2 regions of the Bacillus sp. UNC322MFChir4.1 genome follow, and region 1 is predicted to be linked to the other one. Evidence: riboswitches for the same ligand, from Rfam matches in the RefSeq annotation. Region 1 holds a riboswitch; the other holds the start of a gene.
What was found. A riboswitch is a leader RNA that binds a small molecule or an ion and turns the genes downstream of it on or off. The one in region 1 is predicted to bind magnesium.
Positions count from the first base shown of each region.

Region 2: another riboswitch for magnesium. It lies ahead of BR72_RS17405 (P-type ATPase actuator domain-containing protein); the one in region 1 lies ahead of ilvA (threonine ammonia-lyase IlvA).

Region 1 covers NZ_JQKQ01000012.1:69,585-73,342, reverse strand. The annotation lists gene BR72_RS05650 (multidrug effflux MFS transporter) at 85-1,281, shown strand; M-box (ykoK) riboswitch at 1,518-1,583, shown strand; gene ilvA (threonine ammonia-lyase IlvA) at 1,785-3,044, shown strand; gene BR72_RS05640 (hypothetical protein) at 3,059-3,286, shown strand; gene BR72_RS05635 (ArsB/NhaD family transporter) at 3,322-3,758, opposite strand, start outside.
Region 2 covers NZ_KN050809.1:30,418-34,175, forward strand. The annotation lists gene BR72_RS17400 (5'-3' exonuclease) at 135-1,001, opposite strand; gene BR72_RS17405 (P-type ATPase actuator domain-containing protein) at 1,119-1,832, opposite strand; M-box (ykoK) riboswitch at 2,143-2,308, opposite strand; gene BR72_RS17410 (DUF350 domain-containing protein) at 2,596-2,982, opposite strand; gene BR72_RS17415 (glutathionylspermidine synthase family protein) at 2,979-3,758, opposite strand, start outside.

The DNA.
Region 1 (3,758 bases):
AGCTTCTAGAAAAGGGAGTTCGCTTCATTCTGCACGCTAATAAGGGAGAAAAAGGGGGTTATATAATTGCAAACAGAATTACAAATGAAAATACAAGTCGCAAAAGATAAACGAATCATTTTAGCAATTATTCTCGGAAGTTTATCTGCGATTGGACCGCTTTCTATTGATATGTACCTTCCTGCTTTTCCGGCTTTAACAGACGATTTGCATGCGACAAGTGCACTTACACAGTTAAGTTTAACTGCATGTTTGTTAGGGATTGCGTTAGGACAATTGTGGGTCGGCGCTTGGAGTGATCGTCAAGGAAGGAAAAAACCGCTTATAATTGGTCTTGTTATTTATGCAGTTACTTCATTCTTTTGTGCACTAACACCGTCTGTCTGGATACTTATTGTATTACGCTTTATTCAAGGGGCAGCTGGTTCAGCGGGGATTGTACTTTCACGTGCGATTGTGAGAGATTTATACACGGGTTCAGAGCTTACGAAATTCTTTGCTGCTTTAATGTTAGTGAACGGAGCTGCTCCAATCTTCGCACCTATTATTGGGGGACAAATTTTAAGCTTTGCTTCTTGGCACTGGGTATTCATTGTATTAAGTATAGTAAGTGGGCTTATGTTGTTAAGTGTTATTTTTATATTGCCAGAAACGTTGCATGAAGAAAAAAGAACCGCAGGTGGATGGGGAGAGAGTTTATCACATTATAAACGCTTACTACAAGATCGTATATTTATGGGCTATGCACTTTCGCAAGGATTTATTACAGCAGCGATGTTTGCTTATATTTCAGGTTCACCGTTTGTCATTCAAAATATTTTTGGTGCTTCGCCGCAATTATATAGTTTATTTTTTGCAATTAACGGTTTTGGGATAATCATGGCATCGCAAGTCACAGGGCGTTTAGCAGGAAAAATGAAAGAACGTACCTTATTAGTAACAGGACTTCTTTTGGCTTTATTCGGGGGTACAATGCTACTTCTGGTTATTTTGCTGGTCCCTTCTTTAATAGGAGTATTAATCTGCTTCTTTATGATTGTTTCTAGCGTAGGGATTGTTGGGACAACTGGATTTACGTTAGCGATGCAAAATCAGCAAAAAGCGGCGGGAAGCGCTGCAGCACTATTAGGACTGTTACCTTTTATCTCTGGCGCTGTAGTAGCACCTTTAGTTGGCATTCAAGGAGAGCAGACAGCTGTACCAATGGGAGTAACAATTGTTTGTTGTCATATTGGTGCGATGCTTAGCTTTATCATTTTAACGAAACGAACAAAAAATTAAAAAACTTAGTAACTACTCAGTCACTCTATGAAAAAAACGACAGAATAGCATTTTTTTAATGGCCTGGGAGGGACTGGCTATGGATAGGAGCGGTCAGAGTTTTTTCCTGCCACGCGCACAGTTTTAAAACAAAGAAAGGTAACAAGGTGTAGGTCCACCCTTACCCAGCTATTCGTGGGCAGTAAGACCCCTACCTTAGGATTGAGAGAGAAACGAAGAAGATAGGTGGGGGCAACTGCCCGGAAATGACGAAAGACGCCAATGGGTAGAATAGGTACTGTCGGATTAAGACTTTACTTAAGCTGGACTAAATAGATAAGGGAAATAATTTTTTACATTTCAAAGAGTAATATAATAAAAGTGGAAACGCCATCATGTGAGGATGAATCAACATAGTGAGTATGTTGATTTATTTTTATTTGAACAACGTTTTAAAAATTTAGATTATTCTGTATAATGTAAAGCAAAACTTTTTTAAATTATACAGTGAGGCGGTCAAAGATATGAAAAATGTGAAAGAAATGATCAAAATTGAAGATATTCTCGTAGCTTATAATACGCTAAAAGATGTGATTCGAAATACGTCTTTAGAACGTGATCCCATTTTATCTGAGAAATATCAATGTAACGTCTATTTAAAACGAGAGGACTTACAGGTTGTTCGTTCTTTTAAAATACGAGGTGCCTATAACTGTATTAGTAGTTTACCGATAGAAGATTTAAAAAAAGGGATTGTCTGCGCTAGCGCTGGTAATCATGCACAAGGCGTAGCTTATACATGTCATAAATTACAAATTCCAGCAAAGATTTTTATGCCAAATACAACACCAAGTCAAAAGGTATCACAAGTACGCTTTTTCGGTGGAGATTACGTAGAAGTAATATTGCAAGGAGATACATTTGACAGCTCATATAGGCAAGCTGTCAAATATTGTGAAGAGTTTGGATTAACATTTATTCATCCGTTTGATGATCCAAGGGTTATTGCAGGACAAGGAACGATTGGTGTAGAAATTTTACATGATACGGATTGTACGATTGATTATATGTTTATGGGAATTGGCGGAGGAGGCTTAGCAGCGGGAGTTGGAACATACATAAAAGGGATTAGTCCTTTAACGAAAATTGTTGGAGTGGAACCAGAAGGAGCGGCTTCGATGACAGAGGCATTTGCACAAGGAGAGGTTGTTACGCTTCCACACATTGATTCATTTGTGGACGGAACAGCGGTTAAACAAGTTGGTCATCTTACATATGAAATTTGTAAACGCATATTGGATGATATTGTTGCTGTACCGGAAGGGAAAGTATGTACAACATTACTTGAACTTTATAATAAAAATGCGATTGTAGCAGAACCATCTGGTGCATTGCCAATTGCGGCGCTTGATTTATACAGAGATGAAATTCGCGGAAAGACAGTTGTTTGTATCGTAAGTGGCGGCAATAATGATATTGATCGGATGCAAGAAACAAAGGAAAGATCTTTAATTTATGAGGGATTAAAGCATTATTTTATTATTAATTTCCCGCAGCGGCCCCGGGCGTTACGTGAGTTTCTAGATAACGTACTCGGACCACATGATGATATTACTCGTTTTGAATATACGAAGAAGAATAATAAAGATAATGGTCCGGCACTAGTTGGAATTGAGTTACAGCAGAAAGAAGATTATGAGCCTCTTATTAGAAGGATGGAAGAAAAGGGAATACATTATATGGAAATCAATCACAATCCGACATTATTTAATCTATTAATTTAAAAGGAGTCTTGAAAATGAATTTAGAAAAAAGGAAGTCAGCTGAAGAAGAAATTGTAGAACTAAAGGAGCTTGTGAAAGAGTTGCATGGTTCTATTCATCAACTCCAAGCAGAGGTGCAGCAACTGCGGCATGAAAGGCCAGTTGTGCAAATGAAAAAAGGAATCGAATGGACACCAAAAATGGTTGGAGAAGTTGGAGGCTTAATTTTAGGTGCTCTTGCAATTATCGGTATCTTTTGGTGAAAAAGAAAGGTTTGCAGCTTATGCCGCAAACCTTTTTACATTAAATAACGTAAATAAATATATGCATGTGATAAAAGTAGTGCAACAATTGTTAGTGGTAACCCAATTTTTAAGAAATCCATGTAAGAGAAACCGCATCCTTCACGTTTGGCAATTCCTGCTACAACGACGTTGGCAGAAGCACCAATTAGCGTACCGTTTCCTCCTAAGCAAGCTCCAAGTGATAACGCCCACCATAATACTTCGACTTGCGGAGAATCTGCCCCGAGTCCAAGCCCGCTTGCTAAGTTTTGAATAAGCGGAATCATTGTTGCGACAAATGGAATGTTATCAATTGTGGCAGAAGCGCCGCCGGATACCCATAAAATTAAGATAGATGCGTAGCCGATATCTCCATTTGTTACGTCCAATACTTTTTTGGCAAGTGAGGAAATAAGCCCGATATCAACAAGTGCACCGACAAGAACGAATA
Region 2 (3,758 bases), on a different contig from region 1:
AAATACTTTTCCGCCTTTTTTTATAGAGTGACTGAGTAGTTACCATTTATCTTTATATAAATAATAACGCCCGATCAAATTACGAATTTGATCGGGCGTTATCTCTAATATAAGTTCTTTTCAAAAGCCTTTTTCTATAGCATATTTACAAACATTTCTGGTCTGCCCCAGTGCATTTTCTCACAAACGAAATGTATTTTTTCCTTATCTATTGTGTGAAATGCTTCTTCTAATTGGCAAGAAATTGGCACTTCACAATGAATTTGTGCAAGTTGTAGTGACATGTGCAAATTATCTAAGTCACTTTCAATTTTTGTGCGCTGTGCTTTTGTTAATAATGTAATGTTTTCTAAGACACCTGCAACTGTTCCGTGCTCTTGAATAAGCTTATAGGCAGTCTTTTCACCAATGCCTTTAACACCTGGATAGTTGTCACTTGAATCACCCATAAATGCCTTTGCATGAACAATTTGCCACGGCTCTACGCCTTTTTCCTCCATGATTTTTCCAGGCGTGTAAAATTCATAATTTCCAATTCCTTTTCGAAGAAGCATAACTGTAATTTTTGTATCAACAAGCTGTAGTAAATCTGTATCACCTGTTAAAATAAATACTTCTGCTTCATGTTGATATGTTTTAGCTAATGTCCCAATACAGTCATCAGCTTCATATCCTTTCATACCAATAACTGGGACAGACAAATGCGTAGTCATTTCTTGCACTAGATCAAATTGTGGAATTAATTCTTCTGGCGGTGCTCCGCGATTTGCCTTATAATTTGAAAATGCTTCTGTTCGAAACGTTGTACTCCCCATATCCCAGCACGTTACGATATGAGTCGGCTCAATTGTACTAGCTGCTGTTAATAAATGCTTCATATAACCATGTATCCCGTTCGTCGGAATGCCATCTTGTCTTTTCATAAATTGTCCGTACACACTTGTTGCATAAAAGGCACGAAATAACAATGCCATACCATCTACTAATAATACTTTTTTCATAATCCATCTCCTAATGACAAAAATAAAAACCTCACGTCATGACGCAAGGTTGTATAATCAAATAATGATTGTAATTTTTATTATACAATGATTTGCTTTATTTAGCATCCATAAATATTACTTACAGCATTGATGTAATAGTTCCACATACGTATTATTTCCGGTCGAAACAACAACTGCTTTTGCTGTGCCACTAACGACATGAGTACCTTGATAGCATAAATTTTCAAGACAAAGTGGATTATAGTCTTTTATGCGTTTTAATGGCATAAATCGTTTTTTTTCAATATGATAACAGCTTTCATACTTTTCTACAAGTATCTCTTTTCCCGATAAAGGAGATTCATCAACTAGTACATCTTTTGCATAAATAATGCGTGCATCAGCTGGTACAGTATCACCTGCTGAAAGGCAAATCACATCTCCTGGGACTAATTCTTCTATTGGAATATTCATCATCTCAGAATCTTTATCTATCCCATTCACTTTATCATTTGCCACTCTTAAAACAGTAACTGTTTTTGCGTTCGTTTGATTTGCTTCCTTTTCAAACAGATTTACTATTCCCATCAACTTCATCACCATATGAGTCAACATCACTTTTTTATTCACATATCGTTCATTTTTCCCATATTGTACAATTCGTCTTTTTGCCTCTTTAACAGAAAGGCCATTTCTTGTTGTTTTAAAATAAGCGTATACAGATTTTACATCTCGAATCGCGACTTCCATTAGCATTTCATTATTCTTTTGTAAAACCTCTTGCACTTTTATCGTTTTTTTATGAGTAATATTATTTATAATTCCCTCTCGTTTGTTTACATATAACATCGTCCGTCTCCTCCTTCGCACATGCAGGAAGAAACTCATTGTTTCTCAATTTATCTATTTACAGATATAGAGGGAGGAACAAGTCGTTTCCTACCTACATCACACATTCTATTTTCGAAATACCTGGGTAACGGAACCGAGTCCGAAGCTGACATTGCTCCTCACCTCCTCAAATGATTATTTTTAGCTATGTATAATTGATACACCGTAATAAAAAAGACCTTTACCCGAGAGCGAGTAAAGGTCTGAACATACATAAATAAGCAACGTTTAATACAACTACATATCATGTAGCCTATATTAAAAACAATTGCACCTCTCCCTCGCCGAGCTTTAGCACTGTATAGCATAGGTTCTTAACCAGCTACATTAAAAAAGACCTTAATTCGATCATTCTTGTTGACCCATTGGCGTCTCTCGACATTTTTGGGCAGTAGCATCTCTCTATACAGGAGCCTCACCTAACAGAGACATATTTAGTTACAAGAAAAATGTTACTCCTATTTAAAATAGATGTCAACACTTTGAATTCAAACTTTTTTTGTTACAACAAGTATTTTTTATATAAATCCAAATTAATAACGACATAAAACCATTCTTTTTCGGTGGGCCAGACGCAATGTAAAAGAAAAGGAGAAACCAAGTGCAGACTCCTTTTCTTTTGCATAGTCGCAACTTATATATCGAAAAAGTAAAACTAATTTATATAGAAAGCGATTTAGACTCGAAACACTCTTATTCTAATACTAATTTTTATGGTTTTTTAATATGTTAAACACCCAGCAATCACAATTCCGATAGAAATTGATAAAAACATAAGGAAAATTCCGACGGCTTGGTTATCTTCTTCGATGCTTTGATTAATGTTAAAACGCGGTGTGCACAATTCGGCTAAATAAAATACAACGATTTGTGCTAAAATTCCAATCCCTCCCCATAAAGCCATATCCATTAGTGAAACAGAATGAGCAGTAGCCGAATACAAAACGATAGCAAGACCAAGAAGCCTTCCTCCAAGTGCGTAGCTTGCTGCACGATTCCCTTTAGCCATTAATGAAAATTCCTTCACTTTTGTTGTCACTTCCATTAGAAACAGACCGATACATAAAAGACCGAGTGAAACTGCTAAATAAAGTAAAAAGTTCATCATTTATAACCCTCCTTTTTAATCCCAACAGGTAAATAATAAGATTCATTTCCCGTAATTTTTTCACCAGCACGTATACCAATACTACTTGCTTTCCCAGCAATTAAAAACGAGCCAAACACATACGATAGCTCTTCGTTCCCTTTTTCAGTCTCAAAAGAAAAAACTGGAAGCTTTATGTACTCTTGAAATACAGGGAGTTCTTTTTTATATGTTTGATATGCATTTTGAATTACAACCTTTGTATCTTTGTCACGAATTGTAACCGTATCACCTTCTCTACCAAACGAAGGTTTTTGAACAAAAGAACTCTTTCTTAAGAATTGATCTGGTTCTAAGTATGTAGGAAGCATATATTCTTTAATCCATTGTCGTTCTTCATTCGTATAAAAAGCTCCCATCTCAGCTAATCCCCAAATCAAGCATTGAATCGATTTTGGCTGTAGTAGAAAGGATGAAATAGGATTTATAATAAAAAGTTTTCCTTCCTGTACAAGTCGCAACAACTCAATTCCTACAAAATCTCCAGTTTTAGGATCACGGTCCTCAACTAAATCTTCAATAGGATATGTTTGCCGATACAAAATATCAATTGGTACACCGTCTCTGTCGAGCAAGGCATCTTCAGTAATTCTGAGGTCAGACATTGATACCATTTTATTTTCAACTTGACATAACTGACTCAAATACATAGTAGTATTCCAATCTTCTATATGTTCATGATGCGCTGTGAAAACAACGTTTGGCATTTCTATTCCTTTAGCAAATTCCATTACTGC